Adhaeribacter radiodurans: one gene and its partner. The protein of the gene in region 2 interacts with the protein of the main gene of each other region in a pairwise test. Links are inferred from orthologs where the notes say so. Each region holds a gene or a part of one and is shown on either strand. Other genes may lie near its edges.

Region 1 (8,441 bases), 1.6 Mb from region 2 along the record:
AGCTTACTGAAGCAAACTAATTTACCCTTGGTTCACGAAAATAACAGCCCAATATTCTTTATTGGAACCGGAACCATGGACATGGGTAATTATTTGGTTCAGGAATTATTAAATGATGGGGTTTACGTAAATTTAGCTACATTCCCGGCGGTTCCTGCCAAAAATATTGGAATTAGAATTACTATTTCGCTTAACAATTCAATAGAGCAAATAGAAGTACTGGTTGATAAATTGAAGCTTCATTTCGAAAGTGCCTTGATTGAAACGAATCAAACAGACGAAAAAATCCGGAAAGCTTTTAAAATGGCTCCCTCGGCCCAAATTTCAACTGCTGCTATTGCCAAGCCGGTAACCTCAAATCTTCTTACTGTTAAACGCTACTCTACCGTTGAAAAAATTGATACTACTCTATGGAACCAATATTTAGGCAACAGAGGCATGTTTGATTGGCATGGATTAATGTTTTTAGAAAAATCTTTCCGGAATAATGAAGAACAAGAAAACAACTGGGACTTTAAATACTATGTAGTAGAAGACAGCCAAGGCAAAATAGTTTTAATGACGTTTTTTGTAGTTGGCTTGCACAAAGAAGACATGTTCTCCCAAGGTTCTGTATCCAGAGTTATTGAGAAAGAAAGAGAACTGAATCCGTATTATCTGACCTCGACAGGTATTTTTATGGGTAGCTTGTTCACCGAAGGCGACCATCTTTACATAGATAGAGAAAGCCCTTACTGGAAGAAAGCATTTAAAGGTATACTGGAAGAAGTTTATAAAGAGCAGGATAAAGTAAATGCGAGTAATTTGGTTTTAAGAGATTTTGCTGCTGGTGATACCGTAATGGATGAATTTATGGTAGAACAAGGCTTTGTGAAAATAGATATGCCGGAATCATGTGTACTGGAGAATTTAGACTGGAGTTCGGTGGATGGTTACGTTGAAAGCATCTCTCCGAAAAGCAGACGGCATTTTTCGCAAAAAATTAAGAGAAATGAGCACTTTTTCGAAGTAAAAGTTAAAAACCAATTACCCGCTGAGGAACTAGAATATGCAATTGGCTTGTTTAAAAACGTAAAAGATAACAATGTTGACTTAAATACCTTCCTTAGCCCGGATAAGTTGTTTTACGAAATGAACGAAGATCCGGCATGGGAGTTTGTAGTATTGTACCTGAAAGAAGAATATTCCAGCAATAGTAAACCCGTTTCTGTTTGTTTTTGCCATAAAAATATTGCTGAAATATACAGCCCAATGTTAATTGGTATGGATTATGATTACTTAATGGAATACGGCGTTTATCGGCAAACCTTATATCAGGTAATAAGAAGAGCAAATGCTTTAGGCTGCAAAAAAGTGAACTTTGGTATTTCGGCATCTATTGAAAAGAAACGAGTAGGAGCTACCCTTTACCCTAAAGTAGGTTACTTCCAAGCCAAAGACAACTATGCCATGGAGTTAATAGAAGCCACCATTGCTGTAGAAAAAGACTAGATTCAAAGTTTAAAATCAAGTACGTGAAAGTTCTGAACGATAGAATTGAAGAAATAACTACCCTGATTGCGGAAGTAGCTAACGGTAATTTCGATTACACTATGGAAGCTTCCGAAACCGGCGACGAATTAGATGCCTTAATTGCCGGGGTAAGTATGCTGGGACAAGAGTTGAAAAACTCTACCGTCTCCCGCGATTTTATGCAGAGCATTTATCAAGGGGTGGTAGATATGCTCTTGATTCTTAACACGGATTTTACTATTCGGAATGCAAACGAAGCAGTAGAAGAATTACTTGGTTATACAGAAGCAGAGCTGCAGGGAATTCCTTTTTCAATGGTGGTGCAGCAGAGTGATAATTCTTTATTGCCTGCCTTGCTGGAAAAGTTTAGGTACGAAGGTAAAGCCTTAAATGAGGAGTTATTATTTACTACCAAGCAGGATTCTAAAATTCCTGCTTCCTGCTCTTTTTCATTTTTAAAGAATAATGCCAAAGAAGTAGATGGTATTCTGATTATTGCAAAAGATATTTCCAAACTTAAACAAACCGAAAGAGAACTGATTGAGGCAAAAAATAAAGCGGAGGCAGCGAACGAAGCCAAAAGCAACTTTTTATCTACAATGAGTCACGAAATCCGGACCCCAATGAATGCCGTTATTGGTTTTACCAGTTTATTATTGAATCACGATCCCCGGCCAGATCAACAGGAGTATTTAAAAGTACTTAAATTTTCGGCGGATAATTTATTAACCTTGATTAATGATATTCTGGATTTTAGTAAGATAGAAGCCGGAAAAATTGAGTTTGAAAAAATTGATTTTGATCCTAAAAAATTAATTACCAGAATCAGTGATCCGCTTCATCAATTAGCCATTGAAAAAGGTTTACAGTTAAAATTATTATTAGATCAGGATTTACCTACTACTTTGGTGGGCGACCCCGTACGATTGAGTCAGATTTTAACTAACCTTATCAGCAATGCCGTAAAATTTACTAAAACCGGACGCATTATTGTTTCGGCAGCTATAAAAGATCAAACAAAAACTCACACTACTGTTGATTTCCGGGTAACCGATTCAGGTATTGGTATTCCGGCAGATAAACTGGAGCTTATTTTTGAGAGTTTTACTCAGGCAAAATCTGATACTACCCGCGAATTTGGAGGTTCTGGTTTAGGACTTACTATTATCAAACACTTACTAAAACTACAAGGCAGTAATATTCAGGTAGAAAGCCAGGTGGGTAAGGGGTCTACTTTTTACTTTAGCTTAACTTTCGAAAATAGTACCCAGCAATTTTCTTCTGACTCTAAAGATCCTATAGTTTCTGCCCCAAAAAGTTTAAAAGGAATCCGGTTGTTAATTGCCGAAGATAACCAGATTAATATTTTTCTGGTGAAGCAATTCCTGAACCAGTGGGAAATAGATTTTGATATTGCCGAAAATGGGTTGATTGCTTTGGATCTTGTGAAAAGCAACGATTATAACTTAGTTTTGATGGACTTGCAAATGCCGGAACAAGATGGTTATGATACCACTTTAGCCATTCGACGTTTAGAAGGGGAGAAGTACCAGACGCTACCCATTATTGCTTTAACGGCTTCGGCTATGTTAGATATTCAGGATAGAGCTTTTCAAGTGGGTATGAATGATTACTTAAGTAAGCCTTTTAACCCGGATGAATTATATAAGAGAATTGTTAAATATAGTTTTCCGGTATAATTTAAAATAAAATCCTATTTAAAAGCCCGGTAAGTTTTAGTACTTACCGGGCTTTTACATTTTATACTACTACGTTTACAATTTTATTAGGTACTACAATTACTTTTTTAGGAGTTTTACCTTCTAAGTATTTATCAATTAACCCCGAACTCACTACTTCCTGCTCAATAAGTTCTTTTGGCATGTTTGTCGGGAAAGTAAGCTTACCGCGCATTTTGCCGTTTACTGAAATTGGGTATTCAAATGAGTTTTCCGTTAAGAACTGTTCTTGCCATTGCGGAAAACGGGCATACGAAATACTATCTACATGGCCCAGCAAATGCCAAAGCTCTTCGGAAATATGCGGGGCGTACGGCGATAAAGCAATAGTAAGCGGTTCTAAAATGGCGCGCTTATTACATTTTAAGGCAGTAAGTTCGTTAACGCAAATCATAAACGTACTTACCGAAGTATTAAACGAAAACCGTTCAATATCTTCTTCTACCTTTTTTATGGTCTTGTGCAAAGTTTTCAGCTCGGCTGGCGTAGGGTCTTCGTCGGAAACGTAAAAAACTCCGTTTGCATCAAAAAATAACTTCCAGTAGCGTTTTAAAAATTTATGTACGCCGTCGATGCCGTTGGTGTTCCAGGGTTTAAATTGCTCTAATGGACCCAAGAACATTTCGTACATCCGCAAAGTATCCGCCCCAACTTTATGCACTAAATCGTCCGGATTGACTACGTTGTACTTTGACTTCGACATTTTTTCGATTTCCCAACCGCAAATGTATTTTCCATCTTCCAGGATAAATTCAGCATCACTTAAATCTGACCGCCAGGCTTTAAAAGCTTCTAAATCAAGTATGTCGTTCTCTACAATATTAACATCAACATACTGCGGTGATATTACCTGCAAATACGGTTCTATATTTTTAGTTGGATACTTTTCTTTTAAGTCGATTTTAATTCTATCTAATATCGGGCTTAATAAACTTTCATACTCTTGTTTGCCATCATTCTCCTTCAAAACATTATACCAGTGCTTTGAAACAAAAACACTTGGGAAGTGATAACTAGGAAAACCTTCATCTTCTTCTTCACCAGTGAAATTATTACTAAATAAACCAAATAATTGTTTATAAACGATATTTGATCGACCCTGAATCATGCCTTGGTTGATGAGCTTTTTAAATGGCTCTTCCTGCGAAACTAATCCCAGGTCTTTTAAAAATTTATACCAGAAACGCGAGTATAATAAGTGGCCCGTGGCATGTTCCGAGCCGCCAATATATAAATCAACGCTACCCCAGTAATCTTCGGCTTCCGGAGTAACAAACTGTGCCTTATTTTCCGGCGACATGTACCGCAAATAATACCAACTTGAGCCCGCCCAACCCGGCATTGTAGTTAACTCATAATGATATTGACCTTGGTAATTCCAATCTTTGGCTCTGCCTAAAGGTGGTTCGCCGGTTTCGGTGGGCAAAAAGGCATCAATCTCTGGTAAAATTAACGGTAACTCACTTTCGGGTAACGGGTAGGCAATGTCGTCTTTATAGTAAATAGGAATAGGTTCACCCCAGTAACGTTGGCGGCCAAACACCGCATCGTGAATCCGGTACTGCACCTTACCTTTACCAACTCCTAATTCTTCAAATTTAGCTACGGCCGCTTTTATAGCTTCTTTTACCGCTAAACCATTCAGAAAGCCCGAGTTCATTAGTATTCCTTCTTTAGCTTCGTAAACTTCGTCGGGGGTAGAGCCTTCTATTACCGGAATAATAGGTAAATTAAAGTGTTTGGCAAAATTAAAATCGCGGCTATCGCTGGCTGGTACCGCCATAACCACACCGGTGCCATAGCCGGCTAGTACGTAATCGGCAATCCATAAGGGTACTTCCTCGCCATTAATGGGGTTTATAACATAAGAACCGGTAAAAACACCGCTAATATGTTTTACATCGCTCATGCGGTCGCGTTCCGAACGGTTTTTGGCCGTATTTACGTATTCTTCAACGGCCTTTTTCTGGTCAGGAGTTGTTAGTTCGGGTACCCATTCGTGTTCCGGTGCTATCACTAAAAAAGAAACACCATAAATGGTATCCGGACGAGTAGTAAATACTTTAAGCTGTTGGTCTGAATTTTTAATTTTAAAATTAAGCTCCGCGCCAATAGATTTACCAATCCAGTTGCGTTGCATTTCTTTAATTGGATCGGTCCAATCTATGTGGTCGAGGTCGTTTAGTAATCGTTCGGCGTAGGCTGAAATGCGCAAACTCCATTGCTTCATTTTCTGGCGAATTACCGGATAGCCACCTCGTTCCGATACGCCGTCTTTTACTTCGTCGTTGGCCAAAACGGTACCTAAAGCCGGGCACCAGTTAACGGTAGCATCCGACAAAAAAGCCAAGCGATAATTTAATAATATTTCCTGCTGTTGTTTTTCACTGTATTGCTGCCATTGACTTGCGGTAAAATCTGGAATTTCTTCTTCGTTACAGGCTGCTTTAACTGTGGCATTGCCTGAATTTTTAAATTTGTGTAGGAGAGTAGCAATAGGTTCGGCTTTGTTCGTTTCCTGGTTATACCACGAATCAAATAACTTTAAAAAAATCCACTGCGTCCATTTATAATAACTAGGGTCGGAGGTTCGAACTTCGCGGTTCCAGTCAAAAGAAAATCCCAGATTCGCTAACTGCTCTTTATAGCGGGTAATATTTTGTTCGGTGGTAATGGCTGGATGCTGACCTGTTTGAATCGCGTACTGCTCGGCGGGTAAGCCGAAGGCATCGAAGCCCATGGGGTGCAAAACATTAAATCCTTTAATTCGCTTGTAACGAGCTACTATGTCAGAGGCAATATAACCCAGCGGGTGACCAACGTGTAATCCGGCACCGGACGGATACGGGAACATATCTAAAACGTAGTATTTTGGCCGGTTTGGGTCAATACTTACCCGAAAAGTTTGGTGTTGATTCCAATATTGTTGCCACTTTTTCTCAATCTGGTTAAAGTTGTAGTCTGACATTTCGGTACTTTCTTTCTATAAATTCGCCAATCTCATCCGCTCTATAAACGAGATAAAAGCAAAAATACTTTTTTTTACTAAGTATGTCATCATTTCGCTAAAAACCTTGCAGTTATTATAAATAGAACCCAATTTAGTTGCGAGTTTAAAAACTAAGGAAATTCCAGGCAGAGAATTGTAAATTTTTAAATAAATATTTTAATCGTAGCGTTTAAAAATAAACTTATATTTAGTAAAAAAATAACCAGAATTCCGGCTACTTCAATTCCTGATAAGTTCAATTATCAGGTGAAACAAAGTTATTTATTACCTAAAAGGTATTCAAAAACTACCTATCCCTATCGTTACTTGCAACCCGTACCTGTTTAAATTAGAGCATGAAGTAATTTTTACGCAGTAAAATGGAAAATAATACTATTGGAAATTATAATCAGCAACTTGTTGAACCTTCGGCATTACCAACTGCTACATTATCCGGAGCCAGAACTCTTTCGGATAATGCCCAAGCTGTTAGCGTGGATGAGTCTGAACTAGAAATTGATCAACCCTATTCGGAGGACCAGTACCTTAACTTTGAATTTGAACCGGAAGCAGGAACAACCGATGATACTACTGATCAATCTGATACGGATGCAGATTTTCATTTAGGCACATTTAATAACCTTCGCGGTACATTTACCTGGTCATTTGCGGCATTGCAAACGAATGCCGAAACGTATAATGCTGTTTTATCCGGGTCCTCTAACCGCATTGCTTTAAAAACGGCTGTCGATAAGCTTAAGAGCTATATTAAGAAAAGGAATATTTTAGATAAAACTCCTTACGGTATTGCTCCTAAACCCGAGACCTATAGGTTTCAGGATGAAAGTGGCGCTACAATAACCAAGCCCATGTTAGCAACCGGGTCGCCGAACGATTATGTAAGTTTAGCAACCTATTGGTGGCCAGATCCAATCAATGAAAAAGGCTTGCCTTATGTTGTTATTGACGGCAAAACCAATCCTGAATCTAACGCCATTCCGGATCAAACTTTATTACGAAATATTTGCGAGGATATTCAGTTTTTAGGCTTAGGCTATTTTTTTACAAGGAAAGAAGCTTATGCCGAACAAGCCTTGAATTTATTAAAGGCATTTTTTCTGGATAAAACCACTCAAATGAATCCACATTTTAAATACTCTCAGATTATTCAGGGTATGAACGGAGGGTTTGGGCGGGCCACCGGGTTTGTAGATGCCGAAGTACTAACGATATTATTAGACGGCTACCAATTGCTACAAGGCTCGAAGGCATTAACGGCTGCCTCTGATGTGGATGCCGGTTTAAAAGATTGGTTCCGAAGCTTATGGGGATGGATGACTACCAATTATAAAGAAGCTCCCAAGGAAGGTACCGAAGATTTTTACCATTACGAGATGATGTTGGGTATAAAAAATGCCCATAATAATATCCGGAGTGCGTACGAACTTCAGGTATTAACTTATGCTCAATTTATCGGCGAAGATGCTTGGGTGGTAGATGAAATTAACAAAATTATTAAAGACACGGAAACCTCCAAAGGTCTATTATCCAATCAAATTTTACCCCAGGCGGGCAAAATTGAGGTAAAAGATAAAATGGGTGCTGTTAAAGAAATTGCGGTACCCGCAGGCGCCATGCCCGAGGAGTTAAGGCGGACTAAACCCGCGACTTATTGTCAGAAAAACCTGGATTTTTTATTGCGCTTAGGGAGCTTGGCCGAAAATGCCGGTATTGATTTATGGAATTACGTTACTCCGGAAGGCGTTTCAATTAAAAAAGCCATTGAAGCCATATTATACTTTGCTGCTAATCCCAAAGAATGGCCGTGCACCGAACACGAAGATATATTGAACCCCACCATTTACCGTATTTTCCGGCAATCCATGCGCCGGGCAAGTGGCGCCTGGCCCAAAGACGAGGAATTACAAAAAAGTATTCAAGGATATTTGGCCCAACTGGATAAGCTGTTAGGTGCAAATTCGGGTTATTCCGAAACCTCTTACCGGCAAGGTTTAGATTGGCAAATATTAGTGCACAAGCTAGGCTACACTTTCTAAATGAATACCCTTATAAGCTTATTTTACCCACTTAGTTTTATACTAAGTGGGTAAAATAAGCTTATAAGAGGCGCTTTTAAGTAAATTTATTTAACCTTTTTACTTTCAAAAGATAGATTTTGCGAAAAGAAGCCCAGCATTTTT
Region 2 (3,132 bases):
ATTGCCTGAATTCCGGAAAAATCAGTCTTTTTAATAGTTTCTACAAGACTTCTGGTGTCATTACTGCCGACGCCGTAAACCAAGGGGAGTTTACCTTGTGTAAAATCTTTAACAAAAGCCAGAATTTGTTCTTTTTCCGCATCCGTAGTTGTCGGCGATTCTGCGGTAGTGCCGTTTACCACCAGGTAATCAACTCCACCTTGTACGGTAAAATGAAGCAGCTTTTTTAAGCTATCGAAATCAATAGCTAAGTCCTGGGTGAAAGGGGTAATAAGGGCTACTCCGGTGCCGCGTAAACTTTTCATGCGTTAAAATTTGAAAAAAAAGCTACTCTATTCAAGCTTCTTCTTTCAAAAGTACGGAGTGCCTGAAATATTTCAAAGTATAAAATCCTTGCTGGTAACATTTATGCGAATAAAGAATAAGCTTTGTAATAAAAAAATACCGCTATAAGCTGTTTATAACAGGTTCATAAGCAATACAGAACAGTTAAACTTAGGCAATCATTTCCAGGAATTCAGCTTCAGAAATTATTTTAATACCTAACTCATTGGCTTTTTCCAGTTTAGCGGGTCCCATTTTGTCGCCGGCTACCAGGTACGATAATTTCTTTGATATCGAACTAACCACTTTACCGCCGTTTTGGGTGATTAAATCTTGTATTTCGTCGCGGCTGTGGGTTTCAAATACTCCCGAAATAACAAAGGTAAGGCCGGTTAACTTGGTAGAGGCTTCTGTTTTATTTACTTTTTCTTCCCGGCTAAATTGTAAACCAGCTGCTTTTAAGCGTTCGAGCAGCTGTAAGTTATCTTCCGTTTTAAAATAACTCAAAATAGAAAGTGCAATGCGGTCGCCAATTTCGGGCACGCTAATCAAATCTTCGTAACTAGCCGCCTGCAGAGTCTCAATGCTGGCAAACCGATCGGCAATTTTACGGGCTATCGTACTGCCCACAAACCGGATACCTATGGCAAACAATACCCGATCGTAAGGAACCTCTTTTGATTTTTCGATACCGGTTAAAAGGTTGTTAACAGATTTTTCGCCTAAGCGCTCCAGATGCACCAATTGCTCAAACCGAAGATCGTACAGGTCGGCTACGTTGCGCACTAAACCTTCTTCGTAGAGTTGCTCAATAGTTTCAGGACCCAGGTTCTCGATGTTCATGGCCCGGCGGGTAATAAAATGTTCAATTTTAGCCTTAATCTGCGGAGGGCAGCCAGTATCGTTAGGGCAATAAAAATGGGCTTCGCCTTCGGTACGCACCAATGGGGTACCGCAGGCGGGGCAAGTATCGCGGTATTTTACCGGTTGGCTATCGGGTAAGCGCTGGCTTTTATCTACGCCCGTTATTTTAGGAATAATTTCTCCGCCTTTTTCTACGAACAACACATCCCCTTCGTGAATATCTAAGCGCAAAATTTCGTTGGCATTGTGCAGGGAGGCCCGTTTAACGGTAGTACCGGCCAGTTGCACGGGTTCTAACAAAGCTACGGGCGTAACGGCTCCGGTGCGGCCTACCTGGTACCGGATACTTTGCAGGCGCGAAGAAGCGCTCATGGCCTTGTATTTATACGCAATGGCCCAACGAGGGCTCTTTGCTGTATAGCCTAATTCTTCTTGCTGATGAAAATTATTTACTTTTATTACAATGCCATCGGTGGCAATGGGCAAAGTAAAGCGTTTGGTTTCCCATTCGTTTATATAAGCCAGAACTTCCTCCAGGGTGGCACACTTGCGATACGTATCTGATACCGGAAAACCCCAGCGTTGCAAAGCTTCCAGCGACTCGGAATGCGTATCAAAAGGCAAAGGTTGCGCCAGCAAACTATACATAAAACAACTGAGTTTACGCTTGGCTACCACCGAGGAATCTTGCAGTTTTAAAGTACCCGAAGTAGCATTACGAGGGTTGGCCAGTAATATTTCTCCTGATTCTTCCCGCTCCACGTTTAGTTTCTGGAAAACCGAGAAAGGCATAAAAGCTTCGCCGCGTACTTCAAATTCAGTTGGATAATCACCTGCTTGCAAATGCAGGGGTAGCGCCCGAATGGTGCGGATATTTTGAGTAATATCATCGCCGCGGGTACCATCGCCCCGGGTAACCCCCATAGCTAATTCACCATTCTGATAGGTTAAACTAATGGCAACCCCATCAAATTTTTGTTCGCAAATGTATTCAAAGTCGCCTTCCAATACTTTTCGTACCCGTTTGTCAAATTCCCGCAAGTCTTCTTCGGAGTACGTATTGCTCAACGAGAGCATGGGATATTTGTGAAAAACAGCATTAAAGGTTTTCGTAACGGTGCCACCCACCCGTTGGGTAGGGGAGTTCGGTAAACGATATTGCGGGTATTCTTTCTCTAAGCGAATAAGCTCGTCGAGCAGCATGTCGAAATCGTAATCGCTTATTTCGGAAATGCTGTTTTGGTAATATTGATAATTTAAATAGTGAATGCGTTGCGTAAGTTCCTGAATACGGGCCTGTGCCTGAAGTTCGTCCATAATGCCAGTGCGGTTTAGCTGGTAAAACTACGAATCCTGCGCTTATTTTGGTAGCCGCTCACCCCTAAAATTAAAAAAGCTGCTTGTAGGCAGCTTTAATCATAAGTTTACACAGAAGCTGATTCATCTTACGAATAATAGTAAAAATATGGCCCATGTTGGTGTCTTCACCCTATCCGACCGGCTAAGGAATTAAAAGGCGGATCCTGGTTGTTTTTGGGGCATGGAACAAGCAGCGCACAGGAGCAGCAGTGTGTCCGAAGAGGAAGTTTTAGCTCGATTAAGCCTTCTCTTTGACCAACCAGCCTTGAAGCAACTAGCCCGGCAGAGTCGTTTTATTGAGCCGAGCAGCTCGCGGCTGAGTGACTGGATGTTTTTGCCGTTGCTCCTGTTAATGGAATCCACCGGCAAGGAGTTTAGCTTAAGCCAGATGTGGGAACAACTGTTTGACAGGCATGGCGTAGTGAAGAGTAAACAATCGCTGAACCAATGACTCGATTTTAAGGCCTTCCTTAACTTCGATTCTTTATCTTTTTATCTGCACCAAGTACTCGATAATATCAATACTAAATATTTGATTATTTTTGACTGACTACTTAGGTAAATTTTGAAGATGCTAAACAGCTT

What was found. The genes of interacting proteins can lie anywhere in the genome.
Region 1: the proteins of ligA (region 2) and HUW48_RS09790 interact in binary tests that used the Escherichia coli proteins (3 or more experiments, as listed by UniProt). The link is inferred for Adhaeribacter radiodurans from one-to-one orthologs.

The regions. Positions count from the first base shown.
Region 1 is NZ_CP055153.1:2,358,293-2,366,733, forward strand. The notes cover bases 3,074-6,544. They hold HUW48_RS09790 (leucine--tRNA ligase), read right to left. Parts: upstream 6,220-6,544; coding sequence 3,274-6,219; downstream 3,074-3,273. Other genes in these bases: HUW48_RS09785 (PAS domain-containing hybrid sensor histidine kinase/response regulator), read left to right, coding at 3,074-3,212. In the rest of the region: HUW48_RS09780 (bifunctional aminotransferase class I/II-fold pyridoxal phosphate-dependent enzyme/GNAT family N-acetyltransferase), read left to right, coding at 1-1,491; more of HUW48_RS09785, read left to right, coding at 1,515-3,073; HUW48_RS09795 (alginate lyase family protein), read left to right, coding at 6,621-8,297; HUW48_RS09800 (alpha/beta hydrolase), read right to left, coding at 8,384-8,441.
Region 2 is NZ_CP055153.1:3,964,099-3,967,230, reverse strand. The notes cover bases 1-2,985. They hold ligA (NAD-dependent DNA ligase LigA), read right to left. Parts: upstream 2,506-2,985; coding sequence 496-2,505; downstream 1-495. Other genes in these bases: HUW48_RS16025 (hypothetical protein), read left to right, coding at 2,729-2,985; dapA (4-hydroxy-tetrahydrodipicolinate synthase), read right to left, coding at 1-305. In the rest of the region: more of HUW48_RS16025, read left to right, coding at 2,986-2,998. UniProt on the Escherichia coli protein: DNA ligase that catalyzes the formation of phosphodiester linkages between 5'-phosphoryl and 3'-hydroxyl groups in double-stranded DNA using NAD as a coenzyme and as the energy source for the reaction.